Regions from separate parts of the Salinifilum ghardaiensis genome, predicted to be linked through region 3. Evidence: riboswitches for the same ligand, from Rfam matches in the RefSeq annotation. Region 3 holds a riboswitch; each other region holds the start of a gene.
What was found. Region 3 has a riboswitch for glycine ahead of gcvT (glycine cleavage system aminomethyltransferase GcvT). Riboswitches for the same ligand answer to the same signal wherever they lie in the genome.

Region 1: it holds a riboswitch for glycine, as region 3 does, so the genes downstream of both, gcvH (glycine cleavage system protein GcvH) here and gcvT (glycine cleavage system aminomethyltransferase GcvT) in region 3, are expected to answer to the same signal.
Region 2: it holds a riboswitch for glycine, as region 3 does, so the genes downstream of both, gcvP (aminomethyl-transferring glycine dehydrogenase) here and gcvT (glycine cleavage system aminomethyltransferase GcvT) in region 3, are expected to answer to the same signal.

What each region holds. Positions count from the first base shown of each region.
Region 1 covers NZ_CM137101.1:4,222,043-4,226,282, reverse strand. The annotation lists gene ACVGV0_RS19255 (helix-turn-helix domain-containing protein) at 1-1,289, opposite strand, end outside; glycine riboswitch at 1,388-1,487, shown strand; glycine riboswitch at 1,488-1,582, shown strand; gene gcvH (glycine cleavage system protein GcvH) at 1,645-2,013, shown strand; gene ACVGV0_RS19245 (L-serine ammonia-lyase) at 2,363-3,718, shown strand; gene ACVGV0_RS19240 (DUF202 domain-containing protein) at 3,756-4,094, opposite strand; gene ACVGV0_RS19235 (YidH family protein) at 4,161-4,240, opposite strand, start outside.
Region 2 covers NZ_CM137101.1:1,871,207-1,875,446, reverse strand. The annotation lists gene gcvP (aminomethyl-transferring glycine dehydrogenase) at 1-1,918, opposite strand, end outside; glycine riboswitch at 1,976-2,094, opposite strand; glycine riboswitch at 2,095-2,192, opposite strand; gene ACVGV0_RS08420 (MerR family transcriptional regulator) at 2,329-2,847, opposite strand; gene ACVGV0_RS08415 (bifunctional nuclease family protein) at 3,417-3,893, opposite strand; gene garA (glycogen accumulation regulator GarA) at 4,235-4,240, opposite strand, start outside.
Region 3 covers NZ_CM137101.1:3,759,300-3,763,539, reverse strand. The annotation lists gene glyA (serine hydroxymethyltransferase) at 1-325, opposite strand, end outside; gene gcvT (glycine cleavage system aminomethyltransferase GcvT) at 388-1,491, opposite strand; glycine riboswitch at 1,620-1,717, opposite strand; glycine riboswitch at 1,718-1,811, opposite strand; gene ACVGV0_RS17145 (TetR/AcrR family transcriptional regulator) at 1,948-2,613, opposite strand; gene ACVGV0_RS17140 (acyl-CoA dehydrogenase family protein) at 2,740-3,918, shown strand; gene ACVGV0_RS17135 (hypothetical protein) at 4,075-4,230, shown strand.

The DNA of each region.
Region 1 (4,240 bases), 460 kb from region 3:
AGCGCTGGCCAGTGCTCCTCGTACACCACCACCCGCGAGCGGGTGAGCCCGCCGCGGGACAGTCCCACGAGCTCGTCGGCCTGGCCGCGGGAGGCGGCGAGATCGGCGACGCCGACGGCCGTGCCCACGCCGATGAGCGGACGCGGGTCGATGTCCCACCCGGCCAGCGCCTCCCGCAGCGTGCGCCACCCGCCGGGACCGGAACGGTCCGGAACCACCGCGTACAGCAGGTTGCCGATCTCCGTGACCAGCGGGTGCGGCCCGATCCCGCGGGTGATCCACTCCCAGATGCCCAGCCGGTGCCCCTCGTCCGGCCCCTCCGGGGCGGGCACCTCGATCGCCACCACCCGGTGCGGTTCGTTCGACACGGCCAGCTCCGTGGCGGCCGCGCGCCAGCCCTCGCCTCCCTGCAGCAGCAGGTGCACCTGCTCGGCCGAGCGCTGCCGCTCCGCGTCGGACACCGCGCGCCAGCGCAGCAGGCGCAGCGCCACGAGCGGGGCGGTGTCGGCGAAGGCGGTGGCGCGCTCCTCGGAGACCTCCTCCGGCACTACGGCCCACATCGATCCCAGCAGCTCGCCGCCCATCCGGATGGGCACCACCAGCCGTGGCAGCGTGCCGTCCTGCTGCGCGGGCACGAACACGGCCGAGCCGGACTTGCTCAGCTGCCGGAACGTGCCGCGGGCGCGGAACTTGGCCAGCACCTCGTCCGGCTGGCGCCGCCCCATGATCGTCGACACGCGCGCCGGGTCGATCCGGTCCTGCCGCGCCGAGTGCGCCAGCACCTGCGAGTGCGCGTCCTCGATCGTGACCGGTGCGTCGACGACATCGGCGACCGCGTCGGCCACGCGGAACAGGTCCCCCAGGCCCGGCAGCCCGGTGAACTCCCGCGCGGAGCCGCCGGCCGCGGGCACCTCCGGCTCCTCCCGGCGGCCGCCGGCCTCCGCCAGCGCGGCGCGCACCAGCCACACCAGTTGCGCCCACGAGGTGCCGGGCAGCACTTCCACGAGCGCGAGCCCGGCCTCCCGCGCGGCCGCGCGCACCGGTTCCTCGTCGGGCCACGGCGCCTTGCACAGCAGACCGGCCGCACCCCGCTCGGCGCACTCGGCGACGAGGTCGAGCGCCTCGCTGCGGTCGTGGCACGCCACACCGAGAACCAGATCACCTTCGGTGATCGTGATGTCGGCCTCAGCGACGACGACGTCGCCCACGCACGGGGTCGCGTCCGGCAGAACCGCTGCGCGCAGCAAAGTCGGGCCCACCCGCTGGACGAGCGCGGGGAGTTCCAACATGAGCTGCCTCACTGGTGCGCGGCCGGTGGTGCGGTGGGGCGTGTTGACAGCCCGCTGCGTCCGTTTATCGTGACCACACCGACAATCGCATAAGCCGATGATCCCGAGCGGGAGAGACCCCGAGTGCCCCTGGGCACCGGGGCGCCGAAGGAGCAAGACTCCCCGCAAACTCTCAGGCCCAGTGACCGCTCGGAGGAGGTGACTCTGGAAAGCGGCATCACCGCAGGTGCCGCACCCACGGTGCAAGTCGCGCACGCGGCGAAGCTCTCAGGTTCCGCAACAGAGGGGGAGGCCCATCCCGGGCAGTGCACTGACCGCGGCCTGCCCGGACGACGAACGGACGGAGCCTCCCGACATGACGTTGCCGAGCGAACTGCACTACACCGAGGAGCACGAGTGGCTCTCCGAGTCCGGTGAGATCACCCGGATCGGCATCACCCAGCACGCCGCCGACGCCCTCGGCGACATCGTCTACGTCCAGCTGCCCGAGGTCGGGGAGCAGATCGAGGCGGGGCAGTCCTGCGGCGAGCTCGAATCCACGAAATCGGTGAGCGACCTCTACGCGCCGGCGACCGGGGAGGTCACCGCCGTCAACGAGGCCGTGGTCGACGATCCTGCGATCGTCAACTCGGACCCGTACGGTCAGGGGTGGCTGCTGGAGGTGCGCGTCACCGAGATGGGCAAGGTGCTCACCGCCGAGGAGTACCAGCAGCTCATCGGTTAGGGCCTGTTCCGGAACCTCCTCCGTTGTGCGCGGGGGTCAGCGTGGATGCGCCGCGAGGCGGCGGAGAACGGCGTGGCGGAGTCCCCTCCGAAAGGGGCGGACGCTGCCCCGCGAGGCGCCACGCTCCCCGCGCAGCAGGTGTGCGAGGTTGCGGAACAGGATCTTGGATCCTGAGGGAGTCCGGGCGGGCGGCCGCCCGCCCGGAGCGACGAGCCCACCGGCCGCCGGTGCACCGTTCCCGCCCGCGTTCACCGCGGTGCCGCTGCACGGGAATGACCAGTGAGACGACACCGCGGTCGCTGGCAGGGCGCGGTCCCGCGGCCTGACAGCACACCAGGGGGACCGATCAATGGCGATCAGCGTCTTCGACCTCTTCTCCGTGGGAATCGGACCGTCGAGTTCGCACACCGTCGGCCCGATGAGAGCTGCCCGCATGTTCGCCGAACGGCTGGAGCGGGACGGCGCGCTGCCCGCGGTCGCGCGGGTGCGGGCCGAATTGTTCGGATCGCTCGGCGCCACCGGAACCGGCCACGGCAGCCCGAACGCGGTGCTGCTCGGCCTGGAGGGCAACGCCCCCGAAACGGTCGACCCGGCCGTCGGCGGCGAGCGCGCGGCGGAGATCCGGCAGAGCGGCAGTCTGCGGCTGGCCGGTTCCCGCGAGATCCCGTTCCCGGTGGACGACGACCTGGTGCTGCACCGGCAGGAATCGCTGCCGGTGCACCCCAACGGCATGCGGTTCTCCGCCACCGACTCCTCCGGTGCGGAGCTGGCCAGCGCCGACTACTACTCCGTGGGCGGCGGTTTCGTCGTCGACGAGCAGGCCAGCGGCACCGACCGCATCGCCCCGGACGCGACCGCCGTGCGGCTCCCGTTCCACAGCGGCGAGCAACTGCTGCACACGGCCGTCGAGCTGGGGCTGCCGATCAGCGAGGTGATGCGGGCCAACGAGATGTCCTGGCGCAGCCCGGAGGAGGTGCGCGAGGGCCTGCTGCACATCTGGCACGTGATGCGCGAGTGCGTCGACAACGGGTGCCGCGCCACCGGCCACCTGCCCGGCGGGCTGAAGGTGCGCCGCCGCGCGGCGGACCTGCGGGCGAAGCTGTCCGACGAGGACGACCCGACCGAGTGGGCGGGGCTGTACGCGCTGGCGGTCAACGAGGAGAACGCGGCCGGCGGCCGCGTGGTGACTGCGCCGACCAACGGCGCGGCGGGGATCGTGCCCGCCGTGCTGCACTACTACGCGCGGTTCGTCCGCGGTGCCGACGAGGACGGCATCGTGCGCTTCCTGCTCACCGCGGGCGCCATCGGCGCGCTGTTCAAGGAGAACGCGTCGATCTCCGGTGCCGAGGTGGGCTGCCAGGGCGAGGTCGGCTCGGCCTGCTCCATGGCCGCCGCCGGGCTGACCGAGGTCCTCGGCGGCACCCCGGCGCAGGTGGAGAACGCCGCCGAGATCGCCGTCGAGCACAACCTCGGACTGACCTGCGACCCGATCGGCGGGCTCGTGCAGATCCCGTGCATCGAGCGCAACGCGGTCGCTTCGGTCAAGGCGATCACGGCGGCGCGCATGGCGCTGCGCGGCAACGGCACGCACTTCGTGTCCCTGGACAAGGCGATCAAGACGATGCGCAACACCGGGCGCGACATGAAGGACAAGTACAAGGAGACGGCGCGGGGCGGCCTCGCGGTCAACGTCATCGAGTGCTGAAGGCCCGCTCGCAACGGAGGAGGTCGCGCACGGGCTCTCAGAGCACGATGTACAGCAGGGCAGCGGCGCCGGTGAGCACCACCGCCGCGGTGACCGCCGCGTGCAGCCCCGCACCGGGCAGCGGGCGGGCGGCGTGCAACCGGCGCTCCTCCTGCAGGTTCCGGCGCCAGGTCAGCCACGTGCTGCCCGCGACCAGCGGCACGAGCACCACCGCGCAGACGGCCGCGGCGAGCACGCTGTGCCAGGCGAGCAGCCGCAGCAGCACGAGGACGCCCACGGTGAACGCCAGCGTGGTGCGCAGCCAGGCCAGGGCGGTGCGCTCGGTCTGCAGCCCGGGGTCCCAGGGCTGCCGGGGGCGCGGTCCGTTCGCCGTCATCGCGGTGCTCCCTCCGCGGCGGGCGCCCTCTCCGCGTCGGGTGTCCGTTCCCTCGCGGTGCGCATCTCAGACGCCGGGCAGGAACATGAGCACGCAGGCGAGCACACCGGCCGCGACGAGGCCGTAGCCGAGCACGGGTCCGAGCC
Region 2 (4,240 bases), 1.9 Mb from region 3:
CCATCTCGACGTTGCCCGAGTCGTCGCAGCGCACGACGACCACGCGCAACCCGGCCATGGTGGCGCTGGCGGCGTTGGTGCCGTGCGCGCTGGCCGGGATCAGGCAGACGTCCCGCTGCTCCTGCCCGCGCTGTTGCTGGTAGGCGCGGATGGCCAGCAGACCGGCGAACTCGCCTTGGCTGCCCGCGTTGGGCTGCACGCTCACCGCGTCGTAGCCGGTGATGTCGGCCAGCCACCGCTGGAGGTCGTCGACGATCCGCAGCATCCCCTCGGCGTCCTCCGCGGGCGCGAACGGGTGCAGGTCGCCGAACTCGGGCCAGGTGACCGGCTCCATCTCGGTGGTGGCGTTGAGCTTCATCGTGCACGAGCCCAGCGGGATCATGCTGCGGTCCAGCGCGACGTCCTTGTCGGAGAGCTCCCGCAGGTAGCGCAGCAGCGAGGTCTCCGACTGGTGGCGGTGGAACACCGGGTGGGTCAGGTACTCGGACGTGCGCTCGAGCGGGCGCGGCAGCGCGTCCGCGGTGCCGGTGTCCAGCTCGTCCAGCTCGCCGAGCTCGGCGGTGAGGCCGAACGCGGCGCACACGCCGCGCAGGTCCTGCCGGGTCGTCCTCTCGTCGCAGGCGATGCCCACGTGGTCCGCATCGGCCCTGCGCAGGTTGATGCCCTCCGCGCGCGCGGCGGCCACGACCTCGTCGGCGCGCCCGGGCACGCGGGCCAGCACCGTGTCGAAGAAGGCGTCCTCGACGACCTCGACCCCGCCCTGGCGCAGGCGGGCGGACAGCACGGCCGCCATCCGGTGCACCCGGGTGGCGATGTTCCGCAGGCCCGCCGGGCCGTGGTAGACGGCGTACATGCCCGCCATGACCGCCAGCAGCACCTGCGCGGTGCAGATGTTGCTCGTGGCCTTCTCGCGGCGGATGTGCTGCTCGCGGGTCTGCAGTGCCAGCCGGTAGGCCTGGTTGCCGTCCGTGTCGACGCTCACGCCGACGAGACGTCCCGGCAGCTGCCGCTCCAGGCCCTTGCGCACGGCCATGAACCCGGCGTGCGGGCCGCCGAACCCGAGCGGCACGCCGAAGCGCTGGGTGTTGCCGACGACGACGTCGGCGCCGATCTCACCGGGGGCGCGCAGCAGCGTCAGGGCCAGCAGGTCGGTGGCGACCACGGCCAGCGCCCCGCGGCGGTGGATCTCCGCGAGCACCTCCTCCTGGTCCCGGACGGCGCCGGAGGCGCCCGGGTAGGCCAGCAGCGCGCCGAAGAACTCGCCGTCCGGCAGACCGCTCGCGCCCTGCGACAGGTCGGCGACCTCCAGCTCGATGCCGAGCGGTTCCGCGCGGGTGCGCAGGATTTCCACGGTCTGCGGCAGCGTGTCGGCATCGACGACGAACCGCGGCGACTTGGCCTTGCCGCCGCGCCGCACCAGCGTCATGCCCTCGGCGGCAGCGGTGGACTCGTCCAGCATGGAGGCGTTGGCGACCGGCACCCCCGTCAGGTCCGAGACCATCGTCTGGAAGTTCAGCAGGGCTTCCAGCCGCCCCTGCGAGATCTCCGGCTGGTAAGCCGTGTAGGCCGTGTACCAGGCGGGGTTCTCCAGCACGTTGCGCAGGATCACGCCGGGGGTGATCGTGTCGTAGTAGCCGAGCCCGATCATCTGGGTGCGCGGGGTGCAGCGCTGCGCGAGGTCGCGCAGCTCCGCGAGCGCCTGGGCTTCCGTGGCCGGTTCCGGCAGCTCGAGCTGCAGGTCCCGCTCACGGATTCCGCTGGGCACGGCTTTGTCTGCCAGTTCCTCGAGGGAACCGACCCCGACCACGTCGAGCATCCGGGCGAGTTCGGCCGGCGTCGGCCCGACGTGCCGATCGGCGAACGGAGTCCCGTGCTCCAGCGCGGCGAGTGGAATGCGGTCGTGGGTCACGTCGGTCATCGCCCAACCTCAATCTTCGCGGCGAACAAGGGGGCGGCAACACCAGCGTGCTGCCGACTCTCCCCCTCTGTCACTGTTCGCTGCGCGAACGCCTGAGAGCTTCGTCCGGCGGTCCGGCCGGACTTGCACCGTCGGCGGGGTGCGCCGCCGTCGCCGCACCCTCTTTCCAGAGGCATCTCGCCCGCGCGGTCCAGTGGCCTGAGAGGTTGATGGGGAGATTTGCTCCTTCGGCGCCGACTCGATCGCTCGAGCCGAACTCTCCCGCACGGGGTCAGCGATGCCGTGAGCATACCTGATCAGGCGCTCCCGCCCGAGGGGCTGTCAGCTGACGCACACCTGCTTGACGGTGCGCACCGGCGCGAGCGCGCGGTGCGCCCGTCCCCGCCGGGACCGCGGCCCCGGGCCCGCGGTCACCCGGTGCGCCGGTCCCGCCGCCGGCGGGAGAGCTCGTCCTCCTCGAGCGGTTCGACCAGCGCGCCGTCGGCGCGTTCGGCGGGGAACTCGTGGATCGTCCCGGTGATCTCGCGCATCGCCCCGCTCACGGCGATCCCGAAGACGCCCTGCCCGCCCTGCAGCAGGTCGACGACCTCCTCGGGGGAGGTGCACTCGTAGACGGTGGTGCCATCGCTGAACAACGTGAGCCCCGCCAGGTCGCGCACCCCCCTGCTGCGCAGGTGGTCCACGGCCAGCCGGATGTTGTGCAGCGACACCCCCGTGTCCAGCAGCCGTTTGACCACCTTGAGCACGAGGATGTCCTTGAACGAGTAGAGCCGCTGCGAACCCGAACCGGTGGCGCTGCGGATCGACGGGCCCACGAGCTTCGTGCGCGCCCAGTAGTCCAACTGGCGGTAGGTGATGCCCGCGATCTGGCACGCCGCCGCTCCCCGGAAACCGACGAGCTCGTCGGAGACCGAGTCCTCGGGCAGCATTCCGCCGGCCCCGTGCGGGGACGATTCCTCCGTCGCGCCGCCCCCGCCGGGCATCGGGGGCGCACCGGTCGCAGCGGTCCCAGCGGACGGCGCACCAGGCGACTCGTCCTCTTCCCCTGCGGAACCCCGCTCGGGCGCTTGCTCGACCACGCCTGCCTCCCCTCGTCCGGCACGCTGCCGACGAATCCGGTCCGGTGCGTTCGGCGAATCTGCTCCGGCCCGGCTGCCGGTCCCGGCAGCCGACGCGCCCGGGTGCCCGCCAGCACCCGCCTCGGCGCCAGCAGCCGGGACCTCCCTGCTGTCCCGATCCCCCACGACTGCCAGCGAAAACGACACCGGAGCGATTCGCGCAATTCGACAGTAGGCCGCCCGGTGTGGGCGGTCAACGCGACGCGCGGACCACGCCGGAGAAGATCAACAGCGGCGGGGCCTCCGCGCCGCCCCCGGCCTCCCCTCCGGGCCGCACCCCGCCACACGCGGGCGAGGGACCGCGACGGCGGGGAGCGCGACGACGACGGGGCCCTCGACCGCGCCGAGGGCCCCGTCGCTCCGCGATCGTCCTCGCGCGGTCACGTGTCCGCGCCGCGGAAGTCCTCCGGTGAGACCGAATCCAGGAACTCGCGGAACTTCTCCACTTCGTCTTCCTGCTCGTCCGGGATGATCAGACCTGCCTCGTCCAGCACCGCTTCGTCGGCGTGGATGGACACGCCGGCGCGCAGGGCCAGAGCCACCGAGTCGCTCGGCCGCGCCGACACCCGCACGTCCCCGTCGAAGACGAGTTCGGCGAAGAACGTCCCCTCCTGCAGATCCGTGATACGCACCTGCTCGAGATCACGCCCCAGGGCACCGATCACATCCTTGAGCAGGTCGTGCGTCAGCGGACGCGCCGGCCGCACCCCCTGCTGCTCCAGCGCGATGGCGGTCGCCTCCACCGAGCCGATCCAGATCGGCAGGTACCGCTCACCCTCCGTCTCCCGCAGCAGCAGGATCGGCTGGTTGGCCGGTAGTTCCACGCGCACGCCGACGACGCGCATCTCGCTGCTCATCGTCACATCGCCTCCTCCAGCGCGCCGAAGCGTGACATCCCTGTCGAGGATCGCGCACCGACGCTTCCGACGCTACCCGCGATACGGCGGACGCGCCCAGCCGTCCGTCCTCCACTGCGCACCGCCCCGACGGGAGGCGCGGGCCCGTCGCAACCCCCCGCTCGGCGGATCGCCGCGGGTTCCCGACCGACGGCAGCGCTCGTCACCCTACACCGCCCCGCGGGCGGCGGTGGACGCGAAGGCCGACCGGGCCGCGCAGTCGCGCCTCGGCGGCGACACTCGCACCGCTCGGGGCGGCGCCCGCTCACCGGCGTCGCCCCGCGTTCAGGTCCGCTGCCGCTTCAGCG
Region 3 (4,240 bases):
TCGCAGAGGCGTTGGCCTGCGCACCCGAGTGCGGCTGCACGTTCGCGAACGACGCGCCGAACAGCTCCTTGGCCCGGTCGATCGCCAACTGCTCGATCACGTCGACGTTCTCGCAGCCGCCGTAGTAGCGCTTGCCCGGATACCCCTCGGCGTACTTGTTCGTCAGCACCGACCCCTGAGCCTCCAGGACGGAGCGCGGTGCGAAGTTCTCCGAAGCGATCATCTCCAACGTGTTCTGCTGGCGACGCAACTCAGAACCCACCGCAGCAGCGACCTCCGGGTCGACCGCGGCAAGCTGGTCGTTGAACAGGTCCGGTGTGGACATTTGGTGTTGCCTCCTGTTTTCTGTCTGCGACGGCCCTGCGGATCGGTCGAACGGCGCGGTTGTCACGTGCCGCGGCGGTAGAACGGCAGTTCCACCACCTCCACCGGCAGCGACCTGCCGCGCACGTCCACGTTCAGCGCCGTGCCCGGTTGGCTGTGCGCGCGGTCCACATAGGCCATCGCGATCGGGTGCCCCAGAGTGGGGGAGGGCGCACCGCTGGTGACCTCGCCGATCTCGTTGCCCCCGGGGTCGAGCACGGAGTAGCCGTGCCGCGGCGCGCGCCGCTGGTCGGTGCTCAGCCCCACCAGTGTCCGGTCGGTGGGAACTTCGGCGACCTTCGCCAGCGCGGCCTTGCCCACGAAGTCGTCGGGTTTGTCGAGCTTGACCACCCGGCCGAGATTGGCGTGGTACGGCGTCAACTCGGCGCTGAGCTCGTTGCCGTACAACGGCATACCCGCTTCCAGCCGCAACGTGTCCCGGCAGGACAGTCCGGCGGGCTTGAGGTCGTGGTCCGCGCCGGCCTCGGCGAGCGCCCGCCAGATCGGCTCGGCGTCCTCCGGCGCGGTGAACAGTTCGAAACCGTCCTCGCCGGTGTAACCGGTGCGGGCGAGCATGACCTCGCGACCAGCCACGGTGCTGTAGTACCCGGCGAAGTACTTGACGGTCGACAGGTCGGTGTCGGTCAGCGGCCCGAGGATCGCCGCCGCGTTCGGCCCCTGCAGCGCGATGAGCGCGTACTCGTGCGAGGTGTCGTGGAACTCGACCTCGAAGCCGGAGACGCGGTCGGCCAGCGCTTCGGAGACGGTGCCGGCGTTGGCGGCGTTGGCGACGACGAGGTACTCGTCCTCGCGCAGCCGGTAGACGATGAGGTCGTCGAGCACGCCGCCGTCGCTGTTGCAGATCATCGTGTAGCGCGCGCGGCCGGGCGTGATCGCCGAGGTGTTGGCCAGCAGGGCGTAGTCCATGGCCTCCGCGGCCTGCGGCCCGCGGATGTGGAGCTCACCCATGTGCGACAGGTCGAACAGGCCGGCGCTGTTGCGCACCGCGTTGTGCTCGGCGGTGTCACTGGTGTACCGCACCGGCATGTGCCAGCCGGCGAAGTCGGTGAACGTCGCACCCAGCTCCTCGTGGACCTGGTGCAGGGGCGTCTGCCTCGGTGAGGTCATCGTGTCTGACTCCTCCTGGGGGCGGCGCCGGTCGGCGGTCGCGGGTCCGGAACTGCACGCAATCGGATCCTGCCAGCGTAGCCGGACCACTTCGATCGCCACCCGCGCGGTCGTACGCACGTCGGGCGATCTCCCCTGGAGTCATGGGCCTGAGAGTTTCACCGTCGCTGGACGGCTTGCACCGTGGGCGAGAAGCGGTCCGCTCCTGCTTTCCTCCCGTTCCGCCTCGTACCGTGCGGTAGGTGGTGCCTGAGAGTTTGCTGGGGAGTGCTTGCTCCTTCGGCGTCCCGACGGGCCGGGATCTCTCCCGCACGGAGTCAACGGCGCGGTATTCGGTTGTGCGGTCTGCTGTCCGCTGCTGTCCGGTTGTGGCCTGGTCAGAGCGTGACGCTACGGAGGACCCCGCGGGCAGTCAACCGCAACGCGAGGCTGATCTCACTCGGTTGCGCGTGCAGGTCAGCGCGGGGTGTGCGGCATCGCCGCTCCGCCCTCGCGCGCCGCTGCGGTGAGGGTGCGGTGGACCTCGCGCAACCCGTCGATGAGCGCTCCGAGGGCGAGTTCGAAGCTGTCCGCGTCGATCTCGGTGTGCTGCGGCAGCAGGTGGGCGCGGTCGAGGTGGGGGAACCGCTCGTCGTAGACGCTCGCGTCGGCGGGGAAGCCCTCGGCGAACGAGGCCATGGCCGAGCCGACGACGAGGTACTTCGTCGACGCGCCGATCATCGTGGCGTACCGCTGCGGCCAGCCGGCGCGCACGAGGCCGCCGTGCACCCGGTCGGCGCGGCGCAGCGCGTTCTCCCGGCGGGCCGGTCCGCCGGCCAGGAACGGCACGAGGTTGGGGTGCGCGCGCAGGGCGGCGCGGTAGGACCGCGCCCACGTGCGCAGGCCGGTGGGCCAGTCGACCTCGAAGCCGGAGACGTCGACCTGGGCCATGACCTCGTCGGAGATCGTGTGCAGCAGGTCGTCCTTGTTCGGCACGTGGTTGTACAGCGACGCCGCGCGGACGTCGAGGCGCTCGGCCAGGCGGCGCATGGACAGCGCCTCGAGCCCCTCGGCGTCGATGATCTCGAGGCCGACCCGGGCGATGCGCTCGGTCGTCAGGCGGGGACGGCTCGGACGGGGCACGGTTTCTCCACGGTCGGGACGGGGTGGCCTGGGGTGGACGCCTCTTGCGAAGGCTGCGCGGCCGACTCTAGGCTGCCATAAAACTAACGTTGTTAGTTAGTAGCTCACGCGGAAGGGTGCAGGTCAATGGTCGACTTCTCGTTGTCCGATACCGAGCGCGACGTGCGCGACTGGGTGCGCCAGTTCGTCCAGCGCGAGCTCATGCCGCTGGAGCAGCAGGTGCTGCACCGGGAGCGCGCCGGTGAGCGGGGGCTGACCGAGCAGGAGCAGGCGGACCTGCGGAACAAGGCGCGCGAGGCGGGGTTCTGGGGCGTGCAGACCCCCGAGGAGTACGGCGGGATGGGCCTGCCGGCCGTGCTGACGGCGCTGATCCAGATCGAGCTGGGGCGCACGTTCGTGCCGTTCCAGTTCGGCGGTGACGCGGACAACATCCTCTACCGCGGCAACGAGGAGCAGCAGCGGCGCTACCTGCTGCCCACCATCGAAGGCACCCGGAAGTCCTGCTTCGCCATCACCGAGCCCGGTGCCGGATCGGACGCGAAGAACATCCGCACCACCGCCCGCAAGGAGGGCGGCGAGTGGGTGATCAACGGCGAGAAGACCTTCATCACCGGCGGCATCGACGCCGACTTCGCCATGGTGTTCGCCGTCACCGACAAGTCCAAGGGCGCCGACGGCGGAGTGACCTGCTTCCTCGTCGACCGCGACATGGGCTGGACCTCCGAACCCATCGACATCATGGGCGAGTGGGAGCGCCAACCCGCCTCGCTGGTGTTCGACGAGGTGCGCGTGCCCGAGGAGAACGTGCTCGGCGAGGTCGGTCAGGGCTTCCAGCTCGCGATGCAGTGGATCGGCCGCGGGCGCTACATGCTGCCCGCGCACGCGCTCGGCGCCTGCGAGCGGCTCGTCGGGATGGCCACCGAGTACGCCAACAACCGCCAGACCTTCGGCGCGCCCATCGCCGACCGGCAGGCCATCCAGTGGATGATCGCCGACTCGGCCGTGGAGATCGAGGCGCTGCGGTGGCTCGTGCTGCAAGCGGCCTGGCAGGTCGACCAGGGGATGGACTCGCGGCACGCGCAGTCCATGGCCAAGCTCTACGGCGGGACCCGCGCCAACGAGATCGTCGACCGCGTGATGCAGATCCACGGCGGCATGGGCTACACCCGCGAGCTGCCGGTCGAGCGCTGGTTCCGCGACCTGCGGTTGCTGCGCATCTTCGAGGGCACCGACGAGATCCAGCGCCGCACCATCGCCCGCAACATCCTCAAGGGGCACAGCTCGGTCAGCGGGGTGCTCGGCTGAGGTCCCCGCGCCGGGGCCCGCCGCGCGCGGTGTCGTCCCCGCGATCACCTCGGTAGGCTGGTGGACGCCTGATCCCCAGGTGACGCGCCGGTCTGCCGTTCGACGGGCAGGACTTCGGCGGACAGGCCGCGTGCTGAGGACCGACCAGGAGCGGACATGTCGCTGATGAAGAAGATCGTCGGACTCGCCAGCAGCCCCCAGGGGCGCCGGGCGATCCGGCAGGCGAAGAAGTACGCCCAGGACCCCAAGACCCGGGCCAAGATCGACGAGGCGAAGAACAAGCTGCTCAAGGGCAACAAGCCGAGCCGGTGACGCCCTGCGG